Regions from separate parts of the Lactococcus sp. FSL K6-0773 genome, predicted to be linked through region 2. Evidence: riboswitches for the same ligand, from Rfam matches in the RefSeq annotation. Region 2 holds a riboswitch; the other holds the start of a gene.

Region 1 (15,949 bases), 1.8 Mb from region 2:
TAAATTATTAGCCAAAGAGGAAAAAGATTTCAAAGTTTTGCCAGCTTTAAGACCAGACCATTTAATTTCGATTACTGACGGACATTTTGCAGACTATTTGACAGAGCTGTCAGCAGTTTCTGGAATTGAAATAAAAGGTTTTAAGACGATGATTAAGGCACTTGAACAAAGATTTGAATTTTTCACAATCCTTGGTGGACGTTTGTCTGACCACTCCTTATCTACCTATACTTTTGCAGAAACTAAAAACGTGGATTTAGATTCTATCCTTCAGAAAGCCAAAGAAAATCAAACTTTAACGGACCTAGAATATAATCAATACATTACGGCATTAATCCTTGAAATTATGAAATTAAATAAAAAATTTGAATGGACAATGCAACTCCATGTTAACGTCAACCGTTCTATCAATGGCCCAGCCTTAAGTAAAATTGGTGAAAATACTGGATTTGATAGTATGGGTACTCAAGCTAATATTTCTGAGGAATTAACCAAACTCTTTAGCAAAGCAGCAGAACTTGAAACCATACCAAAAACCATTCTATACTCCCTTAATCAAAATGATTGGCTTGAATTAGTCACAATGATTGGCTGTTTTCAAGGTGAAGGAGTGCAACAATTACAACTTGGAGCTGGTTGGTGGTTCAATGACACCAAAAAAGGAATGGAAAACCAATTAGAGATTTTTGCTTCACAAAGTTTATTGTCCAATTTTGTAGGAATGTTGACAGATTCACGGAGCTTTTTAAGTTATCCACGTCATGAATATTTCCGTCGCGTCCTCTGTAATTTTGTTGGACAGTTGATTGAAAATGGTAGAATCCCTGATAATGAAGCACTTGTTGGAAAAATGATTGAAGATATTAGTTATAATAATGTGCATGATTATTTTGTATTTTTCAAAGATGAGGACTCTAATCAATGACTGAATTTATAACACTTGGCGAACCTTTAGTCGTTCTTGCCTCAGAAAATCAAGATATAAGTTTAGATGTAGCTGAGCATTTCAGCAAATATTTAGCTGGTGCGGAGCTAAATGTTGCGATTGGTTTGAGTCGTCTAGGACATAAAGGAATTTACCTTTCTAAAGTCGGAGAGGATTCATTTGGGAATTTTATTATTGAATCAGTCAAAAAAGCGGAGATTGAAACGACCTATCTCACCAAAGATAAAAACTATTCAACAGGCTTTTATTTAAAACAAAAAGTAAGTGAGGGCGACCCAAAAGTTGATTATTATCGCAAAAATTCTGCAGCGGCCAATTTATCCATTGCTGAACTAAAAGCTCTAGATTTATCAGGGATAAAAATTGCGCATCTCTCAGGAATTTTTCCAGCCCTTTCAGAAACTAGTTTAAAAACTTTTCAAGCATTCAATCAAAAATTAAATGAAGCAGATATTTTAACCATTTTCGATCCAAATTTACGACCTGTACTTTGGGATAATCAAGAAAAAATGATAAGAACAATCAATGATTTAGCAAAGCAAAGTCAAATCATTCTGCCAGGAATAAATGAAGGTGAAATCTTGACCGGTTCATCCGAACCAGAAAAAATCGCTAATTTTTACCTTGAGCAAAGCCCTCTCACAAAGATTGTAGTTGTCAAATTAGGTGCTGACGGTGCTTTTGTAAAATTAAAAAATGGTGAACAATATTTTGTTTCTGGATTTAAAGTAGCAAAAGTTGTTGATACGGTTGGAGCAGGAGACGGATTCGCCGTTGGTCTTGAGTCTGCCTTACTTGAAGGAAAAACCTTAAAAGAAGCCGTCAAGCGTGCCTGTGCCGTTGGAGCATTAGCAGTTCAAAGCTCAGGAGATAGTGAAGGTTATCCCACAAAAGAAGAATTAAAAGCATTTTACAAGGAGATGTAGTCATGCAAAGAGCAGAATTATTAAATAAAGTGATTCAATCAGGAGTCGTCTCGGTCGTCCGAGCTGAGAGTGGCGAAAAAGCATTAAAAATCGTAGAAGCTGTCATCTCAGGAGGAATCACTTCTATCGAATTGACCTATTCAGTCCCGCGAGCTAACGAAGTTATTTCTGATTTGGTAGCCAAGTATCTAGGAACAGATGTAGTGATCGGAGCAGGGACAGTTTTAGATCCGACCTCTGCTCGTTTGGCCATTGTTGCAGGGGCTCAATTTATTGTCAGTCCAAGTTTTAACAAAGAAGTCGCAAAGATATGTAATCTTTATCAGATTCCCTATGTTCCGGGAATTTTAACTCCACTCGAAGCTCAAAAAGCTTTAGAATATGGGTCAGAGTTAATCAAACTTTTCCCAGGTGATATTACAGGTCCCAAAATGATAAAAGACTTAAAAGGTCCATTTCCTTATATTAATATCCTTCCATCGGGAGGAGTAAATGTTGATAATGTTGCTGAATGGTTTGCAGCAGGAGCAGTAGCTGTAAGTGCTGGAGGTGGGGTTACAGCTCCAGCAGCCAACAACAATTATAGTGGGGTTACTGAAAATGCCAAGAAATTTATGGCAGCATTTAAGTCAGCTAAGAAATAAAAATTAGCTATTAATTTTCCCTTTTGAATAATAAAAAACTTCATTTTTTGAAGTTTTTTTATTTTAAATATTTTTTTATAAAACAGGTCAACCGCAACCTTTCCCACCAAAATTAAAAAGATTTTCATATAAAAACATAAAAAAAGAAAAAAATTTTAATTTCAGAGAATGAAAACCGTTTCTAACTTGTGTTATAATGTGAGTATAAATAAAAAATATGGAGAAATCTTATGTTTGATACTACTGATCAATTGGCTGTAAATACGATTCGTACTCTATCATTAGATGCGATTCAAAAAGCAAATTCAGGACATCCTGGACTTCCAATGGGCTCTGCACCAATGGCTTATGTACTTTGGAGCAAATTTCTTAATGTGAACCCTAAGACAAGTCGTAAATGGTCAAATCGTGACCGTTTTGTCTTGTCTGCTGGTCATGGTTCTGCAATGTTATATAGTTTATTACATTTGGCAGGTTATAATGTAACGACTGATGATTTAAAAGGTTTCCGTCAATGGCAATCAAAAACACCGGGACATCCAGAAGTTAATCATACAGATGGTGTTGAAGCAACAACAGGTCCTTTAGGACAAGGAATTGCCAATGCTGTCGGAATGGCAATGGCTGAAGCACATTTAGCAGCACAATACAATAAACCTGGTTTTGATATTGTTGACCATTACACTTACGCCTTAAATGGTGATGGTGATTTGATGGAAGGTGTTTCACAAGAAGCAGCTTCACTTGCAGGTAAATTGAAACTTGGTAAATTGATTCTTTTCTATGATTCAAATAATATTTCTCTAGATGGTGACTTATCTATGTCATTTATTGATGATATTCAAAAACGTTTTGAATCATATGGCTGGCAACATTTATTGGTAAAAGATGGAAATGATTTAGAAGAAATCGCAGCAGCTGTTGAAGTGGCTAAAGCTGAAAAATCTAAACCAACAATCATTGAAGTTAAAACAGTCATTGGTTTTGGTGCTGAAAAACAAGGAACTTCAGCAGTTCACGGAGCTCCTCTTGGAGCTGAAGGTGTTGCATTTGCCAAGAAAGCATATGGTTGGGATTATCCTGAATTTACAGTTCCTGAAGAAGTATCAAAACGCTTTTTAGAAACGACAGTTGCGCGTGGTGAAGCGATGGAGCAAGTATGGCGCAGTACTTTTGATGATTATTCTGAAAAATACCCTGAGCTTGCTGAGCAATACGCAAAAGCTTTTGAAAATGAAACGCCAGAGCTTACTTTGACCAAGCATGAAATGGAAACAAGCAAGGCCAGCCGTGTAACTTCACAAGAAGCTATCCAAGAATTATCAGCTCAAATGCCAAATCTTTGGGGTGGGTCTGCTGACCTTTCGGCTTCAAATAATACAATGGTTAAAGTTGAAGAAGACTTCATGCCAGATAACTATGCTGGACGTAATATTTGGTTTGGTGTACGTGAATTTGCAATGGGAGCCATTATGAATGGGATTGCTTTGCATGGTGGAACTCGTGTCTATGGCGGAACATTCTTCGTCTTCTCAAACTACATGCTTCCTTCTGTTCGGATGGCTGCTCTACAAAGCTTACCAGTTACTTATGTTTGGACACATGATTCCATTGCTGTTGGGGAAGATGGTCCAACTCACGAACCTGTTGAACAATTAGCTTCTGTTCGCTCAATTCCTAATTTGGATGTAATTCGTCCAGCTGATGGAAATGAAGTAGTGGCTGCATGGCGTCGTGCTGCATCAAGTAAAAGCCGCCCAACCGCACTTATTTTGACTCGTCAAAATCTTCCAGTTTTACCTGATACTTATGAATTGGCTGAAGAAGGTCTGAATCGTGGGGCTTATATTCTTTCAAAAGAAGAAGGAAAACTTGAAGGAATCATCATTGCGACTGGTTCAGAAGTAGCATTAGCTCTTGAAGCTAAGAAGACTTTGGGTTCTGGCATTCGTGTCGTTTCAATGCCTTCAATGAATATTTTTGACGAACAAGAAGCAGCTTATCGCGAAGAAATTTTACCAAAAGATGTAAGACGTCGTTTAGCGATTGAAGCTGGTACAAGTTACGGATGGGGTAAATATGTTGGACTTGATGGTGCAACAGTTACAGTAGATACTTGGGGCGCTTCGGCACCAGCAAATATCGTTCTTCCAGCTTACGGATTTACTGCTGAAAATGTAGTTAAAGCATACAAAGAGCTTGACTAATATTGAAAAAGGAGTTCTGATTTTTTGTCAGAGCTCTTTTGATTACAAACAAGTCTGTCAGTAAATTTTAATTAAAAAATAGAAAGGAAATAAGATGGGGATTTTACTTGCAATTATTGTGGGAGTAGCTTCAATTTTGAACTTAATGTATGGACAAAATCAACCAATCCAATATTTACTGACGGTTCTGTCAGTAATATCTTTAATCATTTATCGTGGGAAAAGAACTAAAAGGGTTCATTATAATGGATATGGTCAGAATTATTTTACGATAGGATTTACTATTTGTATCCTTAGTTTTGTGGGAACGGTAGGAATTTTGATTGGCTTCTTGTTTCATTTAGCATAATATGTTAAAATTTAACTATGCGATGAGTCGAATAATTCTACTTTGTAGAATTTCGAAGCTAAGGAATACTGGGAAATTGGGTTTTCCGCGCAGGAAGCGTGAGTATTTGTCAAATTGTGTGAACCTTTTTGACACACTTTTAGTGCCTTTAAAAGCCCTCGAAAGAGGGCTTTTTTTACGTAACGATTAAAATAATTAATAAAAAAATCTTGTTATAATCAGATGAATACAATGCTGAAAAAATATATAAACAATCTATTGTAGGAGTTAATCATATTTTCGATGTTATTATTAGCAAGAGTTAAGAAAAATATGATAAAATTGAAGTGTCAACATCTTTATATATTTTTCAAAATAGAAAGGAAATTATCATGGATGTTTCATGGATGACAAAATATATTGCTGAGGGATTGGGAACTATGCTTCTCGTCTTGCTTGGTAATGGTACAATTGCTGGGGTAACCCTCAAAGGCTCTAAAAATGAGGGCATGGGTGGTCTTGCAATTGCGTGGGGATACGGAATTGCGATTTTAGTTCCTGTACTTGCTTTTGCAAATGTTTCAGGTGCACATATTAATCCAGCAATTACAATTGGACTCGCTTCAGCTGGCTATTTCCCTTGGGCACATGTTGCACAATATATTTTGGCACAACTTATTGGTGCAATTATTGGTCAATTACTTGTTGTAGCGATTTATAAAGAATACTTCGCTAAAACTAATGACGGAGCAATTTCTTTAGGCGCTTTTTCAACAACTAACGCTTTGGATAATGGTTCAAATCGTGGAAAAGCAATTTTCAACGGATTTATCAATGAAGTAATCGGAATGTTTGTATTTGTTTTCGGAATTCTCAGTTTTACAACGAACTTCTTTGGTGCAGAATCAATCAAATGGATGACAAGCTACGCTCAACAACAAGGAGCTGATGTTACAGCGAATGCAACAGTAAGCCAAATTTGGGCTTCTGTTTCAGGCGCTTCATCATCTAAAATGATTGGTGCGCTTGCTATTGGTTTAATGTTTGTTGGTTTGGTTACAGCATTTGGTGGACCAACTGGTGCAGCATTGAATCCAGCACGTGACCTTGGTCCTCGTATCGTTTATAGCTTCTTACCACAATCAGTTGTTGGTGAAAATAAAGACGCTAAATGGTGGTACGCTTGGGTTCCAGTTGTTGCCACAATCGTTGGTGCAGTAATTGCAGCTACAGTCTTTAAACTTATGTTTAAATAAAAACAAAAATTTCTGTCGAAAGGCAGATTTTTTCTTGCCCTTATAACTTAAAAGCGCTATAATAATTATAATTTACTGAAAAGGACAGACAATTATGACACAATATAATATCGCCGTCGTTGGTGTTACTGGTGCCGTGGGTACACGTATGCTTGAACAATTAGAAGAATCTACACTTCCTATAGAAACCGTACGTGCGCTTGCAAGTAAACGTTCGGCAGGAAAAATTGTTGAATTTAAGGGGCAAGAGCTTGTTGTAGAAGAATTGACTGAGGATAGTTTTGAAAATATTGATATTGCTCTTTTTTCAGCCGGAGGCTCAGTATCAGAAAAATATGCCCCTTATGCTGTAAAAGCTGGAGCTGTTGTCGTAGATAACACCTCATTTTTCCGTCAAAACCCTAATGTCCCCTTGGTTGTTCCAGAAGTTAATGCACATGCTTTGGAAAAACACAATGGAATAATTGCCTGTCCTAATTGCTCAACGATTCAAATGATGGTTGCTTTAGAGCCGATTCGTCAAGCTTATGGGCTTGAGCGAGTAATTGTCAGCACTTATCAAGCGGTCTCTGGTGCGGGTCAATCAGCAATTAATGAAACAAATCGTGAACTCCAAGAAGCACTTGATGGAAAAGCACTGACAGAATTGTCAGCAGAAATTTTACCGTCTGCTGGAGATAAAAAACATTATCCAATTGCTTACAATGCGCTTGCACAAATTGATGTATTTACTGACAACGATTATACTTATGAAGAAATGAAAATGACAAATGAAACCAAGAAAATCATGGAAGATGATTCAATTGCGGTTTCGGCAACTTGTGTCAGAATTCCAGTTCTTTACGGTCATTCTGAGTCAGTTTATGTTGAAACGAAAAAAGTAGCAGATATTGCTGAGGTTAAACGTTTGATTTCTGAATTCCCAGGAGCTGTTTTAGAAGATGATGTTGCTCATCAAATTTATCCACAAGCCATTAATTCAGTTGGTCGTCGTGAAACTTTTGTGGGTCGTATTCGCCGTGATTTGGATGCAGCAAATGGGATTCATCTTTGGGTAGTTTCTGACAATTTACTCAAAGGAGCAGCTTGGAATTCTGTTCAAATTGCTGAAACGCTACATGAGCGTGGCTTAGTTAGACCAACTCATGAGTTAAAATTTGAACTGAAATAGAGTCTGTTAAATGAGTTATATCAGTAAAATTCGTGAAAAAATTGGCCATGAGCTTTTGATTTATCTGGGAGCAGGCGTTATTGTCTATTCTGATGAAAAAATCCTCTTACAAAAACGTAAAGATAACGGAACTTGGGCTTTACATGCGGGTGGCATAGAAGTTGGTGAAGAACTTGAGGAAACTGCTCGCCGAGAATTATTTGAAGAAACGGGACTAAAAGCAGGTAAACTTGACCTTTTAGGAATTTATTCAGGACAAGACCGTTTTATAACTTATCCCAATATGGACCAAGTTTATATGCCAGGCCTTTATTATATTTGTCGAGATTTCACAGGGAGTTTAAGACCACAAATGAGTGAAGTTGAAGAGCTGAAATGGTTTAAATTTAAAGAAATTCCAAAAAATATTCATGAGCCAAATCGCCGTGTTATCGAAGATTTCATCCAATTAATTGCGAAAGAATAATAAACTAGACTGTATAAAAATAAAATTTTTGACCTCGTTTACTAAAGTATGCTATAATAGGTCAAACAAAATTAGAGGTTGCGAAGACGAAGAAGTTAGTGGAGCGGTGAACGCACTGAAGCTGATGGCGGCGTTCTTTGCCGAAAGAAAAATTGTCACAAAATTTTTCTTGGGCTGTGTGGTTAAATCCTACAGACTGTCTTTCTGTCAGTACTGACAGAAAGGGGAGCTAATCAAAATAATTTTTGACGAACTTTTGAGAACCTCTTTTGCATAAAAAGAGGTTCTTTTTGACCTCTTGACAAGAGCTTGTCAGTAAGCTCACACATAAGGAGAAATTATGTCAGCAAAAGAAACAATTGAAAAATTACAAAATGCACGTATCATCACGGCCCTAGTGACCCCTTTTAAAGAAAATGGCCAAATTAATTTTGGAGCATTTCCTAAGCTCATTGAGGATTTACTTGCTAATCATACGGAAGGCCTTATCTTAGCTGGAACAACGGCTGAATCGCCTACTCTTACTCATGATGAAGAATTGGCAATTTTTGCTGCGGTTAATAAAATAGTGGATGGCCGTATTCCATTGATTGCAGGTGTTGGGACTAATGACACACGTGATTCGGTTGAATTTGTCAAAGAAGTTGCTGAACTTGGTTACATCGATGCGGGACTTGCAGTGACTCCTTATTACAACAAACCTTCTCAAGAAGGAATTTATCAACATTTTAAAGCCATTGCTACTGCGAGTGATTTGCCAATTATTTTGTATAATATTCCAGGAAGGGTGGTCACTGAAATTCAGGTAGAGACCATCTTACGATTAGCAGAACTGGAAAATGTAATTGCCATCAAAGAATGTACAAATACTGATAATCTGGCTTATCTCATTGAAAAGCTACCCAAAGACTTTTTAGTTTATACTGGAGAAGATGGGCTAGCTTTTCACACTAAAGCTTTGGGAGGTCAGGGTGTAATCTCGGTTGCCAGTCATATCCTAGGTCAAGAATTTTTTGAAATGTTTGCAGAAATAGACCAGGGCTCTATTCAAAAAGCAGCGGCTATCCAAAGAAAAATATTACCCAAAATAAATGCACTTTTTAGTGTCACAAGTCCGGCTCCAATCAAAACGGTTTTGAATGCAAAAGGATATGAAGTTGGTGGCTTACGTTTACCACTTGTAGCTTGTACTACTGAGGAAAGTAAAATAATTCTTGAAAAAATTGGAAATTAAAAAATACCCTTTTAGGGTATTTTTCTTTATAAAAGTAGGTCAATATTCAATTGATTTAATCTTATCATTCGATTTCAAAAGACTCATTAACGAAGCGACTTCATAAGCTTTTGGTAAGTTCAAATATAGCTCTGTTTTTAAAGAATTATTTGATTTTTTTTCAACTTTTATACTAAGAATTTTGACATCTTCCTCTTTCAGCTGTTGTTGCAACAGTTGAAGCCCTTCAAAATCTTCTAATTGAAGAATAAGATGATCGCTCGTCGCTGATTTTATCCATCGATAATTTTGGTGTAAAATAATTTGAAAAAGTAAAATAAGTAAAGTAGCTACAATACCTATAAAATATAATCCAGAACCGATAGCCATCCCAATACCAGAAGTTGCCCAAATTCCAGCCGCAGTAGTCAATCCATTAACGGATTGATTGTGAACAAAAATCATTCCAGCTCCTAAAAAGCCAATACCACTTACAATTTGAGCCGCAATTCTGGAAGGATCAAGATTGACTCCATGAGTACTGATGATGTCCATAAAACCATATTTTGAGACAATAATCATTAAAGCAGCACTCAACGCAACAATTAAATGAGTACGTGTGCCAGCATTTTTGGAACGGCTATTTCTTTCATAACCAATGGCATATCCACATACCCCAGCTAATATTAATCGAATTAACCAATCAAGTTGTGTTAAGAAAGTAATCTGCATAAAATTTCCTCCTTGTCATTTAAAACTTACCTTCCATTATATCGCTATTTTGATTAGAAAAAAAGTAAGACCCATAAAAAATGAAACTGACTTGCTTTTTTACTTGCTTTGGGTTAAACTTATATTAGTGTATTCTCGGTAGAGATTGGAATGCCAATCTCTTTTATTTTAATTCTAAGTAGAATTATCTTTTCAATATCGCTTGTCCTACTCGACCGATTTCGAGAGTGAATATGGCAAGGAAATTGCTAAAAACAGGACTGTAAATTTACTGACAGAATTTGTCAATAACTTACAGATTCTTTTTATATCGAAAAAATTATAAATTACACTGACAAGAAAGGTTTTTATGTCTAATATTAAAATCACTCCATTAGGTGGTGTGCGTGAATTTGGTAAGAACATGTATTTAGTTGAGGTTGAAGAGCAAATTTTTGTGCTTGATGCAGGACTTAAATATGCTGAAATGGATCAACTTGGTGTTGACTTTGTTATTCCTGATATTACATATCTTTTAGAAAATGCGGATCGTGTCGCAGGAATTTTCTTGACTCACGGACATGCTGATTCAATTGGTGCTTTGCCTTATATCGTTTCTGAATTAAAAGTTCCTGTTTTTGGTTCAGAATTAACAATCGAACTTGCAAAAATTAATGTCAAAAATTATGCTGACAGTCGCAAATTCAACGATTTTCATGTTGTAACTGAAGATACAGAAATTGATTTTGGTAAAGCCGTCATTTCATTCTTCTCAACAACACATACAATTCCAGAAAGCTTAGGAATTGTGATTTCTACAAATGACGGAAACATTGTTTATACAGGTGATTTCCGTTTTGATCCAGCTGTTGCAAAAGGCTATCGTACCAATATGCGCCGATTGGCTGAAATTGGGAATAGTGGAGTCCTTGCTTTACTTTCGTCATCACCAAACGCTTTGTCAACAATGCAATCTGCTAGCGAGCATGAAATTTATGAAAAAATTTATGACTATATTGATGACAACGAAGGACGGGTCATTATTGCTTGTAACGCGGGTAATTTAGGACGTATTCAACAAACGATTGATGCTGCCATTAAACTTGGGCGTCGTGTTGCTTTTACAGGCGAAGATATGGATCAAATCATCGAAACAGCAACTCGTCTTAACAAATTACAAATTGTTGATAAAAAATCAATTATTAAACCAGCAGAAATTAAAAAATATGCTGATAATGAGTTAGTTATTTTAGAAACAGGACGAATGGGTGAACCACTTAAATCTCTTGGAGACATGGCTCATCGTCGTCATAAATACGTTAAAATTAAAGATGGAGATTTAGTACTTGCTGTTACAAGTCCATCTGTCTCTTATGAAACAACAATTGCTCGTATTGAAAATGAAATCTATAAAGCTGGCGGAGTCATGAAAATGTTGGCTTCAGATTTGAAAATATCTGGTCACGCGAATGCTCGTGATTTGCAATTCTTACTTGATATCTTCCGTCCAAAAAATTTGATTCCAATCCAAGGGGAGTATCGTGAACTTAGTGCCCATGCTGATTTAGCAATGGAAATGGACATTTTACCAGAACATATCTTTATCGCTAAACGTGGCGAAACAGTCAGTTTGGAAAATGGAGACATGATCCCATCTGGTGTTATTCAAGCTGAAAATGTTATGATTGACGGTTCAGGAGTTGGAGATATCGGTTCAGTTGTTTTACGTGACCGTAAAGTGCTATCAGAAGATGGTGTTTTCATTGCCGTTATCACAATTTCTAAGACTGAGCGTAAAATCGTCAGCAAATCTCGTGTTCACACTCGTGGTTTTGTTTATGTTAAAACTTCACGTGATCTGATGCGTGAAGCTGGTGAGTTGGTCAACGAAACTGTTGATAAATATCTTTCTGGAAAAGAATTTGATTGGGCAGAAATCAAAGGTTCTATCCGTGATGCTCTTGGAAAATTTTTATACGAGCAAACAAAACGTAAACCAGTGATTCTTCCAGTAGTTATGGAAGCACGTCAACCTCAAGATTTAAATAAACGTTACACTAAAAAAAATCATAATAAAAAATAAAAGTTACAAAGCCTCCATTTTTTCGTATAGAAAGTTAGGAGGTTTTTTATGTCTCAAAAATCAATAAAGAAAATAACGATGACTGTTGGAGTAGGATTACTGACAGCCACTCTTAATCCCACATTTTTGAATCATCAGTTGCTGACAGAATTACCGGTGGAGGCCACGACAAGTAAAATTACATATACTGATGAGCAAAAAATTACTTACAACCTTGATAAAGTTTCACTGACCGCTGAAGTTGCCTCCTATGCTGGCTTAGCGGGAGCTGATATTGTAATTCCAGATATCATTGTAAATAACGGTCAAACCTATGCAATAACATCAATTGGAACTTATGCATTTTCAAATAGTGGAATTCGTTCGGTTATTATCGGAAATAATGTTGTAGATATTAATACTAGTGCCTTTCAAACAACAACAGCTTTTCCTGACTATTATAAGAAATCACTGACAAAAGTAGTTTTAGGAGCAAAAGTCCAAAATATAAAAACAGATGCTTTTGCTGGAAACGCCATAAGTAGTATAGAATTTCCAAATTCTGTCCTAAAGATTGCGACAAGAGCTTTTGCAAATAATAATTTAACAGAACTTTCATTGGGTTCAAATATCACAGAAATTATGGCCAAAGCCTTTCAAAGTAACCAAATCACTACAATAGAATTTGCTGATGAATCATTGACAATAGTAGATTCAGCGGCCTTTTCTGGGAGTTCCGTTCAAAGCTTGACTTTGGGAATTGGAGTGACTTTGGCTGATGACGTATTCAATAAAACGAGTCCTTTATTTGGTCAGTTATCAGATTTACCGACAGATGGAATTCGGACAATTTCTGTCAATTCTAGTGGTCTTTTTGATAAAAGTTGGATAAATTCTGACAGTTCACAATCGACTTCTGTGAGTACAGAAAATGCAGATACAACCCCTGTCTCTTCTTCCAATTCAGTAGAGCAAGTTGATGTTGCCAGTTCAGAATCGACACAAGATGCAAATTCGGCTTCACTCTATCCAATATCTGAAGCGAGTAGTGTTACAGATAATACTTTAAATTCAATCTCTTCTTTAGATAGTAGTATTTCTAGCTCACAAACAGAGAATAGTCAGTCAGGAGCTTCCAGTACAGCAGAAATCAGTTATGATTCAGAAAACTCAAATAGTTTGTCTTCTTCAAACCAAATCAATTCCAATTCAAATAGTGAAAAGGATTCAAACCAATCCTCATTAGGTTCGAGTATGTCCTCTAACGAAGAAAGTGAGCATTCTAATTCTTCCAATATCAACGAAACGAATAATAGTTCAGAAATAACCAATATTTTACCACCATCAAATCCGACAGAAAGTAATTCAGTATCAGATCAAACAAGTTCTGAAGCTTCAACCAATTCAAATAGTAGTATCAGTTTATCCCCCTCAAACATAAGTTCAACTTCTGATTCAGAATCAGCAACTAATTCGTCAGATTTTTCTAATGTAGCAGAAGTAGCTAATAATTCCTTAGCTTCCGTAAACAATAGTTCAAGTTCAGTTTTATCCAGTACAAGCACAGCAGATAATTTAGGAATAAATCAATCTGGTTCTGATAATCTTACAAAGGATAGCTCGGAAATATCTACTTCAGGAGCCTTTTTGTCTTCAAATCAAACAAGTTCTGAAGCTTCAACCAATTCAAATAGTAGTATCAGTTTATCTCCCTCAAACATAAGTTCGACTTCTGTTTTGGAATCAACAACTAGTTCGTCAAATTTCTCTAATGTAGCAGAAGTAGCTAATAATTCCTTAGCTTCCGTAAACAATAGTTCAAGTTCAGTTTTATCCAGTACAAGCACAGCAGATAATTTAGAAATCAATCAATCTGGTTCTGATAATCTTACAAAGGATAGCTCGGAAATATCTACTTCAGGAGCCTTTTTGTCTTCAAATCAAACAAGTTCTGAAGCTTCAAGCAATTCAATGAGCAGTATAAATTCACCATCATTAAGTCTGAGTTTAACTTCCAACTCAGAATCAGCAACTAATCAGTCTAATTCTTCCGAAGCAACAAAAGTAGATAATAATTCATCAACTCATTCTTCAAATATTTTAAATAGTGGTTCAAATGATAGTTCAGATTCAGATTCAGATTCAGATTCTTCAAACCTTAGTAGTAGCCCTAATTTGGAAACGAATCAAACTATTTCGTCCAAACCAAGTGAAGTAAATAATATATCAGAAAACCCTAAGAAAGTTTCTTCTTCAAATTCAGTTCAAGAAAACTCAACAGACCATGAGATGTCTACTAACCCAAAAAGTAGCATAAGTTCACCTATCAGCACAACTTCTAGCTCACAACAAAAAGAGAGTCAATCGAATCTACTTAATACAACAGAAGGAATCAACAATCCAATAACTTTTAATAATTCATCATCAGAAAATTCCGCTGCCTCTATCCTAACTAGTTATTCAAATAATAACTCAGAATCATCAGAAACAGGATGTTTATATATATCTAATGAGGCACAAAGAGACAATGGTTCAGAGATTTCTCATAGTTTGCCATCTTCAAATTCAAATGAAAACAACGTGTCTTCAATACAATCACAAGCAATTTTAGAAAGCTCTAAAAGCTCAACAAATAAGAGAAGTTCATCATTATCAATTATAAACTCAACTTCTCACCCACAAAATGAAGATAATCAGTCAAATTCTTCTGATGAAGTAAAATCAAATAATAATGTAGAGTCAATTTTAGGTCAATTAAATTCCATAAGTAACAAAACTCATATGAATTCTTTGACTAGCCAAAAACTATCAGTAATTTACACCTTACCAAGCAAATCAAAAGTGACGAATGAAAAAAATGAAAATTCAAATACAGTAAGCGAAGAAAAACTGATCAAAACTCCTCAAAAAAATGATGAAAGTCAAAATTTAGGACAAATAACTGCTCTTGACTTATCTTTTAACAAAGAAGTAGAGACTATGGAAGATTCTAAAACAGTTCCAGATAAAGTTCTAGATAATGAAAATGGTGATCGGAGTCAAAATAATAAAACGAGTACTATTGCTAAAGATAAAAATAAAGTTTTTTTCAAAAGGTCTGAATTTAATTCTAAAATACTTGATAGCGACAATAATATTTTAAAGAAAACTGTTCTTTTAAAAAAACATGGTCTTATAAGTGACAATCTTCTCATTGGACTAATAACAATTTTAGGAGCTTGTTTTATTTTCATATTTATATTATTTAAAAAGAAAAAAAGAGTGAAAAAAGATATCGACTAGAACTTTTGATGTATTCAATTTTAGCTAAAGAAATGTTATAATGAAGTAATTGTAAAAAATAGAATTGGATTATAAAATATGGCATTTGAAAACTTAACTGAACGCTTACAAAACGTTTTTAAAAATCTACGTGGAAAGAAAAAAATTACTGAGACAGACGTCACAGAAATTACAAAAGAAATCCGAGTTGCTCTCCTTGAAGCCGACGTTGCTCTCCCAGTTGTCAAGAAGTTTATTAAGGCAATCCGTGAACGAGCTGTCGGTGTTGAAGTATCAGAAGCATTAAACCCAGCTCAACAAGTAATTAAAATTGTTGATGAAGAATTAACAGCTATTTTGGGTGGTGGCGAAGCTGAATTACTTAAATCTCCTAAAATTCCAACAATTATCATGATGGTTGGGTTGCAAGGGGCAGGTAAAACAACTTTTGCTGGTAAACTTGCCAAAAAACTCAAAGAAGAGCAAAATGCTCGCCCTTTAATGATTGCAGCCGACGTTTATCGTCCAGCAGCGATTGACCAATTAAAAACCTTAGGTGAACAGCTTGAAATTCCTGTCTATGATGAAGGAACTGCTGAAAAACCAGTTAATATTGTTCGTAATGGTCTTTTAAAAGCTCAAGAAGAACGTAAAGACTATGTTTTGATTGATACTGCAGGTCGTCTTGAAATTGACGACACTTTAATGAACGAATTGCAAGAGATTAAAGCACTTGCTGAACCAACTGAAATTTTGCT
Region 2 (15,949 bases):
TTTCACTCCCCTCTCGGGGTTCTTTTCACCTTTCCCTCACGGTACTGGTTCACTATCGGTCACTAAGGAGTATTTAGGGTTGGGAGATGGTCCTCCCGGATTCAAACTGGATTTCGCGTGTCCAGCCCTACTCAGGATACTGCTAGGTATAAGCGCTATTTCGTCTACGGGATTATTACCCTCTTTGATTAACCTTCCCAGGTTATTCGACTATAATGCTTAAGTCCACGTTGCAGTCCTACAACCCCAAGAAGCAAGCTTCTTGGTTTGCCCTTCTTCGCGTTCGCTCGCCGCTACTTACGAAATCGTTTTTACTTTCTCTTCCTGCAGGTACTTAGATGTTTCAGTTCTCTGCGTTACCTTTACATGAGCTATGTATTCACTCATGAATAACTGCTAGTAGCAGCTGGGTTTCCCCATTCGGAGACCTAGGGATCAATGCGTACTTACTGCTCCCCCTAGAATATCGTCGTTAGTCACGTCCTTCATCGGCTCTTAGTGCCAAGGCATCCACCGTGCGCCCTTATTAACTTTGCCATGATGATTTATAATCATCGTTTTTCAAGTATAAGTTTGTAAATTCTTTAAAATTCACAGCTTTTGGTTTATTTATCGTTATTAGATATTGTTATTTAGTTTTCAATGTTCAAGTGATTTTAACGTCTTGTCTGACAATGGAGCCTAGCGGGATCGAACCGCTGACCTCCTGCGTGCAAAGCAGGCGCTCTCCCAGCTGAGCTAAGGCCCCACAATCAAGAATTTGATTCTTGCTTAGGTTTATCACTAAACCCCTCAAAACTGAATAAAGTTGAATGCTCATGTCTTTGTATATATTCCTTAGAAAGGAGGTGATCCAGCCGCACCTTCCGATACGGCTACCTTGTTACGACTTCACCCCAGTCATCGGTCTTACCTTAGGAAGCGCCCTCCTTGCGGTTAGGCAACCTACTTCGGGTACTCCCAACTCCCGTGGTGTGACGGGCGGTGTGTACAAGGCCCGGGAACGTATTCACCGCGGCGTGCTGATCCGCGATTACTAGCGATTCCGACTTCATGTAGGCGAGTTGCAGCCTACAATCCGAACTGAGAATGGTTTTAAGAGATTAGCTAAACATCACTGTCTCGCGACTCGTTGTACCATCCATTGTAGCACGTGTGTAGCCCAGGTCATAAGGGGCATGATGATTTGACGTCATCCCCACCTTCCTCCGGTTTATCACCGGCAGTCTCGTTAGAGTGCCCAACTTAATGATGGCAACTAACAATAGGGGTTGCGCTCGTTGCGGGACTTAACCCAACATCTCACGACACGAGCTGACGACAACCATGCACCACCTGTATCCCGTGTCCCGAAGGAACTTCCTATCTCTAGGAATAGCACGAGTATGTCAAGACCTGGTAAGGTTCTTCGCGTTGCTTCGAATTAAACCACATGCTCCACCGCTTGTGCGGGCCCCCGTCAATTCCTTTGAGTTTCAACCTTGCGGTCGTACTCCCCAGGCGGAGTGCTTATTGCGTTAGCTGCGATACAGAGAACTTATAGCTCCCTACATCTAGCACTCATCGTTTACGGCGTGGACTACCAGGGTATCTAATCCTGTTTGCTCCCCACGCTTTCGAGCCTCAGTGTCAGTTACAGGCCAGAGAGCCGCTTTCGCCACCGGTGTTCCTCCATATATCTACGCATTTCACCGCTACACATGGAATTCCACTCTCCTCTCCTGCACTCAAGTCTACCAGTTTCCAATGCATACAATGGTTGAGCCACTGCCTTTTACACCAGACTTAATAAACCACCTGCGCTCGCTTTACGCCCAATAAATCCGGACAACGCTCGGGACCTACGTATTACCGCGGCTGCTGGCACGTAGTTAGCCGTCCCTTTCTGGGTAGTTACCGTCACTTGATGAGCTTTCCACTCTCACCAACGTTCTTCTCTACCAACAGAGTTTTACGATCCGAAAACCTTCTTCACTCACGCGGCGTTGCTCGGTCAGACTTTCGTCCATTGCCGAAGATTCCCTACTGCTGCCTCCCGTAGGAGTTTGGGCCGTGTCTCAGTCCCAATGTGGCCGATCACCCTCTCAGGTCGGCTATGTATCATCGCCTTGGTGAGCCTTTACCTCACCAACTAGCTAATACAACGCGGGATCATCTTTGAGTGATGCAATTGCATCTTTCAAACTTAAAACTTGTGTTTAAAGTTTTTATGCGGTATTAGCATTCGTTTCCAAATGTTGTCCCCCGCTCAAAGGCAGATTCCCCACGCGTTACTCACCCGTTCGCTGCTCATCCAGTTGGTACAAGTACCAACCTTCAGCGCTCAACTTGCATGTATTAGGCACGCCGCCAGCGTTCGTCCTGAGCCAGGATCAAACTCTCAAATAAAGTATTTAAGTCACCTTAGTGACTGGCTTGTCTTTCATTATTGATTGACAGATTTTTGATGTATCTTACTACATCACATGAGTCATTCTTCTTTATTCAGTTTTCAATGGTCTAGCTTATCGCTTCAAGACTCTCGTCTCTTGCGACAACTATTATATTCTATCAAACCTAACTAAACTTGTCAAGAATTAACTGTGACTTTTATACCTTTTTTTATCTTACGTTCGCTTTTTCCCTCTCCTGTATTCGCTTTATTTCATACCACCACTAGCTTTGACAAATAAAAAAAATAAGTCAAAATTGACTTATTTTTTTATTAATGTACCCAGATACTCATTAACATGACCATTCCTAAACCTACAACTGCGATAATCGTTTCTAGTACTGTCCAAGTTTTTAATGTTTGTTTGACATCTAAATCAAAGTATTCTTTAAACATCCAGAATCCTGCATCGTTAACATGAGATGCGGCAATTGAACCTGCCCCTATTGCCAAGACCATTAGTGCGGCTGTATTTGGAGAAGCTGATGCAAGCATTGGTTGAACTAAACCTGCTGCTGTTAAAGCGGCCACGGTTGCAGAACCTAAGGCTACACGTAAAATTACTGTGATGATCCAAGCAAGTAACAATGGCGAAAGTGGTGAATCTTTAAACATATTGGCGATTTGGACTGAAATCCCTCCATCAATAAGAATTTGTTTAAGAGCTGCTCCACCACCGATAACTAACAATAGCATCGCAATTGATTTAACTGAATCTGCAATCGATACTGCAATTTCAGAATTTTTCTTACGTTGCATCCAACCCATAGTAACTAAGGCAAAGAGTAGTGAAATAATCATTGCCGATACGGGATTACCAATAAACATCATCACATTTTCAACAAAACTTGATGGGTAAGTGGTGGTCGTTACTACCTTTCCTGCTTTCATTGCACTTGTTGTTACTGCGGCAAAGGGTTTCCCATCATTAGTCGCGATAGAATAAATGGTGCTGATTGCCATTAAGATTACTGGCATTAATGCTGTCAAGATGGAAATCCCAAATCCTGGAGTTTCTTCTAATTTCCATTCTTTGATTTCACCAAAGGCGGATAGTTTATTTTTTACAACAAAGGCTTCTGGAACCCATTTTTTAGCAATTTTTGTGAAAACTGGACCTGCGATAATGACTGTTGGAATTGCTGCAATAATTCCGTAAAGGAGAACAGTTCCAGGATTTGCGCCTAGTACACCGGCAATTGCAATTGGTGCTGGATGGGGAGGTAAGAATCCGTGAGTTACTGAAAGTCCGGCTGCCATTGGAATTCCGAGGTAAATCAAGGGAACACTTGCTTCTAAGGCGACGGCAAAGACAATCGGAATCAAGAGAACCATCCCAACTTCAAAGAAGAGGGCAATCCCAATAATGAAACTGGCAACCATAATTGCCCATTGAATTCTTTTTTTACCAAAACTGTTAATAAGCGTTTTTGAGATACGATAGGCTCCACCAGCATCAGCAATTAGTCTTCCAAGCATTGCTCCAAAACCAAAAACGATTGCTAACTCTCCTAATGAGCCTCCGATTCCGTTTTGGATTGAAACAGGGATTTGACCGAGTGGCATTCCAAGTCCTAACCCAACTAAAACCGCTACGACAATCAAGGACACAAAAGTGTTAATTTTAAATTTGATAATCATCAGGAGGAGGATTAAGACCACAATTAAAAGTACAAGTAAATCAATCATATATTTTTTCCTTTCAAAAAATATTGAATATACTGTGTAAGGACGATTGCTGGCGCTTACAATTTGCTTTTAAAAATTAACTCAATACTTTTTTGTGATATATGGAAGTATTGAGTCTTTAAAGAATACAAGTTTATTTTTCTTCTTCAAATTTTCTTTGGAAATTGGCAATATTTTCATATTCTGCCAAGAGAGAGCGAGAAAGTCGGATAAATATTGGACTAATTTCTCGGTAAATTTCGAAATTTTTTGGATTGGGTTGGTAGGTTTCATTTGTTCCTACCATCGTTTCGATTTCGCTGATATCTTCAATTAAGCCAAGGGCTTTTTCAGCCATGATAATGGCGGCTAAACAGCCAGCTTCTCGGCTCTCTGGCACATTGATTGGTTGTTCAAAAATATCTGCTAGGATTTGTGTCCAGAGTTCAGAGCTTGTAAATCCTCCTGTCGCTTGAATCATATTTAGGTCACCTACTACTTCAACAAGGCTAAGCGCAACCATATAAATATTGAAGATAACACCTTCAAGAACAGATCTTGCCATATGACTACGATTATGTCCGTAGTTTAGGCCAAAAAATGAACCTCTGGCATTGGCATCCCAAATCGGTGCTCGCTCGCCTCCAAGATAGGGGTGGAAAAGCAATCCATCAGCGCCCGGGGAAATGTTTGCTGCAAGTTCCGTGACTTCATCAAAAGAAATTTTTCCATCAAAAATTTGGTCACGAGCCCAACGGAAAACATCTCCACCAGAGTTTACGGGACCACCGACTACCCAATGTTCTTTGTCTAATGCATAGGTAAATGTGCGTCCTTTTTCATCTGTTTTAGGTTTGTCAGTAACTACTCGAATCGCACCAGATGTTCCAATTGTGATGGCTGCAACACCCGGTTTAATCGCATTTACTCCCAAATTTGACAACGGACCATCGGCTGCACCCCAAATAAATTTGGTGCTGCTTTGAATTCCCATTTTCTTGGCATATTCGTGAGGAAGGTTTTCTTCTATCTCATAGGGTTCAACTACTTTAGGCAATTGACTTTCTTTGATTCCAGTCATCTCTAGCGCTTCTTTATCCCAATGAAGTTCAAATATATTGAAGATACCTGTACCTGTTGCGGTTGATAAATCCATTTTATTTGTTCCAAAAAGTCTTTGGAAAATGTATCCTTTAAGTTCCAAATAGTGGGCTGCTTTTTGATAAATATCTGGATGTTCAGCTTCTAACCAGATAAATTTAGATAAAGGAGCCATTGGATGAAGAGGCGTTCCGGTTCTTCGATAAATATCAAAACCATTTTTAGAGGCCTTAATTTGTTCGGTGTATTTTACTGCTCTTGTATCAGCCCAAGTGATTAATCTTGTAAGCGGCTGCCAATTTTCGTCAAAAGCAATTAGCGAGTGCATTTGTGTACTAAATGAAACGGCTAAAAGTTCATCTTCATCTTCTAAATTAATTGAAACTTCCCTGATTGTCACTAAAACTGCTTCAAAAATTTCTTCAAGAGATTCTTCTGCCATCCCACTAGCATCACGATAGAGGGGATAGGCTTGGCTACTACTTGCAACTATTTTTCCATTTTTCTCAAAAAGCACTGCCTTAGTTGCTGTGGTTCCTAAATCGACGCCTATTAAATATTGCATTTAGGCTCCTTTTCTTCTATATATTTACTGACAGACTTTTAAATTCTTTCATCATCAGTAGTTTTTTACTGACAGAAGTTTTTTGTCCTAGTTAGCTCACACTTCTCATCTGTCAGTAAATTATTTTTGTTCTACGTCATGCCCGCCAAAGCCATTGCGCAGAGCGGCAACTACTTTTCCAGTCATGGTATCTTCTTGTAATGAGCGTTGACGCATCATTAGTGACAAGGCAATGACCGGGGCAGGAACGCCCAAGTCCAAGCTTTCTTCAACGGTCCATTTTCCTTCTCCTGAAGATTGAACATGACCGATAATTTGGTCTAGTTTAGGGTCTTTTGAAAATTGTTCTTGAGCAAGCTCCATCAACCAGCTTCGGATTACTGAACCATGATTCCATAATTTTGCAACGGCTTCATAGTCATAATCAAATGGTGACTCTTCTAAAATTTCAAATCCTTCAGCAATCGCTTGCATCATCCCATATTCAATTCCATTATGAATCATTTTCAAGTAATGACCACTGCCAAGTTTCCCTGTATAGAGGTAGCCATCTTCCATTGAGATTGCTTTGAAGATTGGTTCTATGATTGTCCAAGATTTTTCATCATCTCCACCAATCATAAAATTCCCGCCTTGACGAGCTCCAGCCATTCCACCAGAGGTTCCAACATCAAAAAATTTAATTCCTTTTTCTGTCAGTAATTTATTTTGTTCTAAATTATCTTTGTAATTAGAATTTCCACCGTCTATCAGAATATCTCCAGCTGACAACTTTTCAGAGAGCATTTCAATCGTTGAATTTGTAGGAGTTCCTGCTGGAAGCATCAACCAAACAATTTTGCTTGCTGGCAATTCTGTCAGTAAATTTTCAATTGTGCTGACAGCGGTAATATTGTCTGAGTAATCCTTAGCTTCCTCTACCGCTTTTGTATTTAGATCGTAAGCAACAACTTCAATCTCATGGTCAACGGCATTTTTCACAAGATTCATTCCCATTTTCCCTAAACCAATCATACCAAATTTCATCATTTTTTCCTCCGTGGCATCGCTTTCATTTTATAACTTTAGTATAAGTAATTTTTTTCATTTGTCAACAATATTTTTTGTAAAATATTTTCTGATTTGTCAAAAAAATTTCAAGTTAGGAGTTTGGAATTTTTGAGAAATCGAGAAATCTTGAGTATCACTACTTATAACACGCTATAGCGAACTCCCTAGATACCTTATTACTCCGCTCTAGGTGTAACAACTAGCATATCTGTAAGTCAGTAAACTGACAACAGCTATCCTACGCATCGTTCGGCCCCAATAAAATGATAGTCAGTACATGAAACATTGTTTCGTGTTACTGGCTATGATATAATGTAGTCAATTAGAAGGAGGCTTGATATGTCGCGTACTTTAATCAGCCGAATCCGAAGTTATTATGATAACCTCAGTAAATCAGATCAGGCAATTTCTGACTATTTAATTGCGAATATTGATAGTGCAGCGAGGCTTTCAATTCAGGAATTTGCTCAAAAAACTCATGTCTCTACGGCTACAATTTCCAGATTTTCTAAAAAAATTGGCTTTAATTCCTTCCAAGAATTAAAACTCGCCATTCATGCCACTGACTCGACACGAAACGATGAATTTTTTAGCGAACTTTCACCAACTGACGATTACAAAGAAATACTGACAAAAAACTTCAACGGCAATATTTCATCATTAAATTCTACATTAAACCTTATCACTAACAGAGAACTTGACCAAACCATGGAAATTTTGCTCAATGCCAGCACTTGCGGTTTTTTTGGTTTGGGTGGTTCAAACGCTGTTGCATTAATTGCTTTTCATAAATTTTTGAGAATGCCTTTGCACTGCGTTTATCATCAGGATTTTCATTTTCAACAAATGCAGGCTGCAAAATTAACGAGCGACGATTGTGCTTTTGTTATTTCACATACAGGAAAAAACAGAGATACAATGCACTTGGTTGAAATTTTGAAGAGTCGCGGGGTTCCAATTATTGCATTGACTTCTTTTGCGAGTTCACCTTTAGCTAAAGCGGCCGATGTTGCGCTAATTTCAATTTCTGAAGAAATTTCATTTCGACCTGAAGCCGTTGCTTCCACAGTTTCTCAAATTAGTTTGCTTGATGCCTTGTTTATGATGTACGGAATGAAAATGAAAAATGTTTCTGAAGGGACTTTATCTGAAATCCGAAAAGTCATTCGAGATTCCCGTATTTCCTAGAATTTATCCATTTATCTTATAGAAAGGATGTGATTTTATGTCATTTTCTAACACTAGACGACGCTACGCAAGTTTTGATACCGTTGCGTCAATTCCTGGAGAAGTCATTGATGCCTTTTGGTTTATTATTGACCATCACCTCAAGGGCGTTTTTCCACTAGAAACAATTATCAATTTTGACTTGGTTAATTCGGATAATTTACTTTCTATTCGTTTTTCTCAAGACAATAGTCCAACAACCATCCTCGTTGATTTTGGCTACCCTTTTAATCCTGAATGGCCTCTACACTACCGAGCCGTTGATAATATGGGACGCGAAACGATCATGACTGCAAGAGAAATGTAATGACAGAATTTTTAACAAAGCTGTCAGTAAATTTTTAAATAAAAAAATAAAAAAATCTGTCAAAATTACTGACAGATTTTTTTAGATGTAGTAATACACAATTTCTGGAGGCACCCCAAAACGAATAGGTAAGAAAGTCAAACCAATTCCACGATTAACATACAATTTTGTTCGGTCATTGAGCTGATACAAACCAGCATCAGCACTACTTGACCCCTTATTGCGTAAACGCCAATTTCCTATCCGAATTTGCCCTCCGTGACTATGACCAGAAAGAATTAAATCAAATTCCTTAATTGTTTCCATGTCTAAAATAGTATCCGGTTCGTGAAGGGCTAAAAGCGAAAATGTTGCATCAATAGGCTCAAGTTCAAAATCAGGCCGTCCCTCACGCCAGTCATCAACCCCAGAAATAGATAAATTATCTTTGACAACTGATGAATTTTTCAACAGAACAAAACCAGCTTTTTCTAGAAACTCTTCAACAAACCTTGACGATTTTTCATCATCAAAATCATGATTACCAAGTATCGCAAATTTCCCAAGAGGAGCTTTAAGTTCTGACAATATCGTCAGTAAATCAGTCCAATCTCGATTTTTTGCCCAAGCAACCTTGTCAAATAAATCTCCAGAAAAAATAATTAAATCTGGCTGTTCATTAGCAATATTTCGAGCAAATTTTTTAAAACGACGACTAGTCGTGTGCCAAGCAAAGTGGGTATCGGTAAAATGAGCAATTTTTAAATTTTGTTTTTGAGCGATTTTTACATGTCTCACTTTCATCAAATGAGGCTCTATAAAAATTCCATAAATTAACAAACTTAAGAGCACTGCTCCTATTATCAATTCAATCATTTGTCCATTTTATCATAAATTCACTGACAAAAACATAGTATTAATCAAAAATACTTGATGAAGTTATCAATCTATTCTCTTTTTCTAACAAATTTCTGGTCAGTAAATTCGGACAGAACCGAGCTTTCTGTCAGTAAATATCAACTCTAATTATCAAATTTTTATACAAAAAAAGACTACCGAAGCAGCCTTTCATTTATTAGTTTTGGTCTTCAGCTACGAATGGAAGCAAAGCCATTACGCGCGCGCGTTTGATTGCGTTAACCACTTTACGTTGGTTTTTAGCAGATGTACCAGTCACGCGACGTGGCAAGATTTTACCACGTTCTGAGATGAAACGTTTCAAAAGTTCAGTGTCTTTGTAGTCAACGACTTCGATTTTGTTTGCAGCGATGAAGTCAACTTTTTTACGGCGTTTGAAGCCGCCACGACGTTGTTGTGCCATTTTATTTCTCCTTATATTATTTTTAGATGTCTGTTTAAAGTTTCCTTAGGATTACTAGTTATTATGAAAAGCCGATTCTGCTTTTCATAATAACTAGTAAGAGGGTTAGGAAATCCGCCATAGCGGTTTCCGTGAAATAATTAGGCGCTTTAGCGTCAATTATTTCACCCTATTAGAATGGAAGGTCATCATCCGAAATTTCCATCGGTGAGCTACCAAACGGATCAGCATCACGACCGAAATTCGGTGTTGCATTATTGTTATTCGTTTGTGGACGTGGAGTATTATTTGTAGATTGGCTAGGTGCAGAATATGAACCAGCAGAAGTTCCGCCTCCCATACCTTCACGAGCAGATCTACTTTCCAACATTTGGAAACTGTCAGCCACAACCTCAGTCACATAAACGCGTTGACCTTGTTGATTTTCATAGTTACGTGTTTGAATTCGACCAGTTACCCCAATCAAAGCTCCTTTTTTAGCCCAATTCGCCAAATTCTCAGCTTGTTGGCGCCAAATAACGCAGTTAATGAAATCAGCCTCACGTTCGCCATTCGCATTTTTAAATTGACGGTTTACAGCCAATGAAAATGTTGCGACAGCTTGATTTTGAGGGGTGTATCGAAGTTCAGGATCGCGAGTAATGCGTCCTACTAATACAACATTGTTAATCATGATGAACTTCTCCTTAGAAATGAAAGCTCTTAAGCTTCAACTTTAACGATCATATGACGAAGAATGTCAAGGTTGATCTTAGCAAGACGGTCAAATTCGCTCAAAGCTTCTGAAGTTGTTTCAGCTTCAAAAGTTGCGATGTGGTAGATACCTTCGCGGAAATCATTGATTTCGTAAGCAAGTTTACGTTTTTCCCAGTCTTTAGACTCAAGATTTGCAGCACCGTTGTCAGTCAAGATTCCATCGAAACGTTCAACGAGGGCAGCTTTTGCTTCTTCATCAATGTTTGGGCGAATAATATAAAGAATTTCGTATTTAGTCATTGATTTTTCCTCCTTTTGGACTAATGACGCAGGTTGAGTCCTGCGTAAGTTGTGAGTTTTTCCCACAGAGTTATATTCTATCACTTTTTTCTATTTTTAGCAAGAATACATTTAAACTTTCCCTCAGCAAAGAGAACTATTTTAAAATAAAAAATACCAACTAAAGAGAGTTGGCATAATTTATCTCATTCTCAGCCCAAAAAGGCTTTAAACATTGCATAAATAAGAAGGATAATCCCTAACACAATCCGATATTTCCCAAAGAAAGTAAAATCATGTTTTTTCACATAATCGGTCAAGAACTTGATGGCAACCATTGATACCCCAAAGGCAACTATACAAGCTACTAACAAGACCCCAAATTGTTCAAAACTTAAAGAATTCCCATTTTTGAAAAAGTGAAGTATTTTGATGAAACTAGCCCCAAACATAACTGGAATACCCAAGAAAAAGGTAAATTCTGCGGCAACTTCACGACTTACACCAATTAATAAAGCACCGACAATTGTCGCACCTGAACGCGATGTCCCTGGAAGTAAAGACAGCACTTGGAATAATCCAATATAAAGAGCGGCACGATAAGGCAAACGGTCAATATTCATTACGGAAAATTCATGGTTTGGTACCCACCGACGCTCAATGACAATAAATGCTACCCCATAAATAATTAACATGAAGGCAACAGGAACAAAATGGTAAAAATGTTTGTCCAACCAGTCATTAAGTGGTAAACCAATAATCGCTGCTGGTAAAGCCGCAATCAAAACTTTCAACCACAAACGCCAAGTTAATTGAATCTCACGTGGTGTTTTTTGTTTATCAGTTGGATTTAACTTATTAAATGGATTCAGTTTATGAAAATAAAGAACAACAACTGACAAAATTGCTCCTAGCTGAATCACAACATCAAACATTTCTTTAAAAGCTGCTGATTGATTAAGACGAATAAATTCATCAGCAATAATCAAATGTCCTGTTGAGGAAATAGGTAACCACTCAGTGATTCCTTCAATAATACCTAAAATAATGGCACGAATAAAATCCATATTTTGCTCCTAGAAAATTTCAGTAAAAAGACTGATTTTTATTGACTGACATAGCAGTCCTATCCTCATAAGTATATCATAAATGACAAATGAATAAACTTACAAAGAAAGTGATTATTTGTAATTAATTTTACATTCTCTTCCTTGACATCATCTTAAAATTGCGCTAGAATTACAAATAACACATCGATAGAGGTCGCAACTGATATGAATCTACGCCGAGTTGGAGCACAACAAAGACGCGTATTTAGAGGAGGAGAGGTTGCCGAAAGAATTTTGTTGCTCAGCAAAGTTCTTGGGCTAGTGAGAAAAACTCACTAGACTGTCGCAAATGGTTAATAACCATGCGGAGGGCTATTCGTTCAAGAAAATTTTTAAAATTTTGTCGGACCTTTAGCAATCTATTCTATCTAGTAGGATTGCTTTTTTTGTTTTTCTCAGACTTTTCTAAACTAAACAGGAGTAAGGTTGAGTCTGAGTCAAACAAGTCGGTGTAGAATAAATTTTATTAGGGAGAGAATTTTGGAAAATTCTTCAAACTCAACTACTGAGACGCAAGTAAAACGCGGCTTAAAATCACGTCATGTTTCCATGATTGCCCTTGGCGGAACAATCGGAACTGGATTGTTTCTGACTTCAGGCGATGTCATTCACACGGCAGGACCATTTGGTGCACTGACTGCCTATGTTCTTATCGGAGCAATGGTTTACTTCCTCATGACATCACTTGGTGAAATGGCCACTTATTTACCCACTTCTGGTTCTTTTTCAGACTATGGAACACGTTATGTTGACCCAGCTTTTGGTTTTGCTCTAGGTTGGAATTATTGGTTAAACTGGGCAATTACCGTAGCGGTTGATTTAACAGCCGTTGCCCTTTGTATCAAATTCTGGTTACCAGATGTTCCAAGTTGGATTTTTTCACTGATTGCCTTAATTATTGTCTTTGCAATCAATGCCTTATCAGTTAAAACTTTTGGCGAAACTGAATATTGGTTGTCAGCCATTAAAATTACTGTTGTTGTTTTATTCTTGATTATTGGTTTCTTATCTATTTTTGGAATTATGGGCGGTCATATTGACGTCGCTAAAAATCTTTCAGTTGGTAATCATGGTTTTGTCGGAGGACTTGGTAGTTTCACTACCGGCGGAGGGATTCTCGGCGTACTCTTAGTCGCTGGTTTCTCTTTCCAAGGAACAGAATTGCTCGGAATTACAGCTGGCGAAGCTGAAAATCCTGAAAAATCAATTCCTAAAGCTATGAACTCTATCTTCTGGCGTATTCTTGTCTTTTATATCTTATCTATCTTCGTGATGGCGGCTATCATTCCATTTACCGACCCCCACTTAGTTGGAGGAGATTCAGCTGCTCAAAGCCCTTTCACAATTGTATTTGAACGTGTTGGTCTCTCTATTGCAGCTTCTATCATGAACGCCGTTGTTTTAACTTCTGTCGTTTCAGCAGCAAACTCTGGAATGTATGCCTCTACTCGGATGCTTTATTCACTAGCTAAAGATGGTGGCGCACCAAAGATTTTCTCAAAAACTTCAAAAAACGGGATTCCTTTCATTGCTTTATTAGCTACAACTGCTGTTGCTTTACTCACATTCTTGACATCAATTTACGGAGTTAACTTCTTTACATTCCTCGTCTCAGCCTCTGGTTTAACAGGATTTATTGCTTGGATTGGGATTGCAATTAGCCACTTCCGCTTCCGCCGCGCCTATGTCGCTCAAGGAAAAGATGTTAAAAAATTACCTTATCATGCAAAACTATTCCCATTTGGTCCAATCTTAGCCTTAATTATGACCGTTTTAGTCACACTCGGCCAAGACCCAATGCTTCTTTTTGGTAAAACTTGGGTGCAAGGTGTCATCATGTATGCCGCAATCCCACTCTTCTTCATCCTTTACTTGGGTTATAAATTTAAAAACAAAACGAAACTTATCCCCCTTAAAGAGGTTGATTTAAGTCGTCATAAAGATTAAAAAAAGTCGCTCAATGAGCGGCTTTTTTATTAGTTTAATCATTAATTTCAACTACTTTTTCACCAAAGAGTTCTTTAGCTAAGTTTACCGTTTCATCCGGCTCTTTTTCATCTTCTTCATCTTCTTGAACATTTTCAGATTTTAAATTAGAAACATATTCTGCTCGAACTTCTTGCCAGTCTTGTTCAGCAAGAGAGATAATTTCTGGCGCAAATCCAACAATTGAACTCAAGAGATTCCCACAAAAAAGTTGCAATTCTTCATTTTCACTGACTCTTTTAGCAAGATTCTCATGAGGAAAAGTCACCACAAGGAAATTTTCTGACGCAGCAACAGGGGCTGTATTATTAAGTAAAGCTCGGTCTGCCGGTTTAGTTACCGAAGCAACAAGTTCTGGCCACGCACTTAGAGCAGCTTTTCTAGCTTCATTTGTCGCCTCAGCCAAAGCTTTATAAATTAAATCTTTGTTAATTTGGCGTTTTTTAGATGCTATTGGTTTCGAACTGCCTTTAACTTTTTCTGTCAGTAAATTATTTTGTGAATCTGAATTTACCTGAATTTGACCAGCTGAAATTTGAGCTTTCAATTGATTAATTTCGGTTTTTAAAGTAGCAATTTCGGCTGTCAGCTGATTAGGGATTTCTCCTTGCGAAGCTGTCAGTAAATTATTTTGTCCAATTTCAGCCAAACGCATGGTCATGACGTCTGCCGCAATTTTTGTTTGAGTCGTTTCCTTTATCGTTTTCAAACTTTCAATTGCAATATCAATCCATGAAAAAATTTGACCACGGTCATACTGAGAATTTTTATCCAAGAGTAAATCCCGAAGGTATGCTAATAAATCTTCCGTAAATCGAAGCATATTTTTTCCTTCAGAAAAAATCTTATCAAGTTCCATCAGCGCTTTTGCTTCATCATGCTCAAAAAGTGCTGCAACATATGTTACTAAAGCATCTGCAGCAATCGACCCTGTGACAAGTAGTGCATCATTTTCTTCTAATTTTCCTGATGAAAACGATAAGGCTTGGTCTAATAAAGAGAGGGCATCACGCATTCCACCTTCAGCTGCTTTAGCAATAACATCGAGTGCTTTACCGTCGAATTCAAGTCCTTCATCAGCCATTATTTTTGCTAAATAAGTCCGAATGTCTCCTGTTGTGATTGATTTAAAAGCAAAACGTTGAACACGCGAGATAATGGTTGCTGGAATTTTTTGTAATTCAGTAGTAGCCAGGACGAAAACAACATTTTCTGTAGGTTCTTCTAGTGTTTTCAAAAGTGCATTAAAAGCCCCTGTTGAAAGCATATGCACTTCATCAATAATATAAACCTTGTAAGTAGCTTGACTAGCTGCGTAAGTTGATTTATCTCGAATTTCTCGAATTTCGTCAACCCCATTATTTGATGCCGCATCAAGTTCAATGACATCATCTAAGCTTCCTTTGGTGATTGAGTCACAAATAAAGCAATTATTGCAGGGCTCTCCATCCACTTGATTAGGACAATTTATTGCCTTAGCAAAAATTTTAGCTGCTGAGGTTTTCCCTGTCCCTCTTGGACCAGAAAAAAGATAAGCATGTGAAATTTGATGATTGACAATCGCATTTTTTAATGTTGTTGCTACAACTTCTTGCCCCACCATTTCATCAAATCTTTGACTTCGATATTTTCTATATAATGCTTGATATGCCATTTTTCTCTTCCAATTTTTTACTTAGTATTCTTTTCATATCCGCTTGTTTCAATAGAAATCTTGCCCAAGACTATAGTTTAAGTCTTTTAAAATTTCAGTTGAAGCATCACGTGATTGAATCAATTCATCAATATCTTGTGATTGATAATTTCTGAGGGCCTGTCTGAGGGCGAACATTCTTGCTCGATTAATCGTTGCCTCATCTGCTTCGGTTGCCGCAAAAAATATTTTACGTGCTTTTTCATCAAAAATCGTCCAAGCAATTGCTAAATCAAAAGCTGGATCACCAATAACAGCTTTGTCAGTAATTTTGACGTTAACTAACTTTCCGTCAGTAACTTTTAAATTTTGCGTAAGCAATTCTCCCAAAACCCAAACAGGTTTCTTGGACCATTTTGTTTTTGCTGCAAAATCAAATTTTTCTTGCAAAAGGTCAGCAGGAACAACTTTTTGATAGACTTTCAAAAGTTCTATCATCTCAGCTTCAAAGAAAATCAAATCAGAACCAGCAAAAGCATTTTCAAAACTAGGTGACTTTGCATCTGTTGTTGGTAGCCGATGTAATTGATAGAGAAA

What was found. A riboswitch is a leader RNA that binds a small molecule or an ion and turns the genes downstream of it on or off. The one in region 2 is predicted to bind lysine.
Region 1: linked by a shared signal. The riboswitch ahead of dapA (4-hydroxy-tetrahydrodipicolinate synthase) and the one ahead of MHB61_RS09770 (amino acid permease) in region 2 are both predicted to bind lysine.

Annotation. Positions count from the first base shown of each region.
Region 1 covers NZ_JBBOVF010000001.1:205,967-221,915, forward strand. The annotation lists gene uxaC (glucuronate isomerase) at 1-925, shown strand, start outside; gene MHB61_RS01085 (sugar kinase) at 922-1,872, shown strand; gene MHB61_RS01090 (bifunctional 4-hydroxy-2-oxoglutarate aldolase/2-dehydro-3-deoxy-phosphogluconate aldolase) at 1,875-2,516, shown strand; gene tkt (transketolase) at 2,747-4,723, shown strand; gene MHB61_RS01100 (hypothetical protein) at 4,818-5,072, shown strand; gene MHB61_RS01105 (MIP/aquaporin family protein) at 5,444-6,307, shown strand; gene MHB61_RS01110 (aspartate-semialdehyde dehydrogenase) at 6,402-7,478, shown strand; gene MHB61_RS01115 (NUDIX hydrolase) at 7,489-7,944, shown strand; lysine riboswitch at 8,009-8,184, shown strand; gene dapA (4-hydroxy-tetrahydrodipicolinate synthase) at 8,285-9,178, shown strand; gene MHB61_RS01125 (MgtC/SapB family protein) at 9,218-9,889, opposite strand; gene MHB61_RS01130 (ribonuclease J) at 10,239-11,951, shown strand; gene MHB61_RS01135 (leucine-rich repeat domain-containing protein) at 12,000-15,212, shown strand; gene ffh (signal recognition particle protein) at 15,291-15,949, shown strand, end outside.
Region 2 covers NZ_JBBOVF010000001.1:1,959,542-1,975,490, reverse strand. The annotation lists rRNA gene MHB61_RS09835 (23S ribosomal RNA) at 1-537, opposite strand, end outside; tRNA gene MHB61_RS09830 (tRNA-Ala) at 676-748, opposite strand; rRNA gene MHB61_RS09825 (16S ribosomal RNA) at 842-2,388, opposite strand; gene MHB61_RS09820 (gluconate:H+ symporter) at 2,705-4,120, opposite strand; gene gntK (gluconokinase) at 4,254-5,765, opposite strand; gene gnd (phosphogluconate dehydrogenase (NAD(+)-dependent, decarboxylating)) at 5,886-6,791, opposite strand; gene MHB61_RS09805 (MurR/RpiR family transcriptional regulator) at 7,155-8,003, shown strand; gene MHB61_RS09800 (DUF960 domain-containing protein) at 8,041-8,349, shown strand; gene MHB61_RS09795 (metallophosphoesterase) at 8,431-9,204, opposite strand; gene rpsR (30S ribosomal protein S18) at 9,404-9,649, opposite strand; gene MHB61_RS09785 (single-stranded DNA-binding protein) at 9,822-10,322, opposite strand; gene rpsF (30S ribosomal protein S6) at 10,352-10,645, opposite strand; gene MHB61_RS09775 (undecaprenyl-diphosphate phosphatase) at 10,837-11,691, opposite strand; lysine riboswitch at 11,874-12,056, shown strand; gene MHB61_RS09770 (amino acid permease) at 12,214-13,680, shown strand; gene dnaX (DNA polymerase III subunit gamma/tau) at 13,715-15,373, opposite strand; gene MHB61_RS09760 (phosphotransferase) at 15,422-15,949, opposite strand, start outside.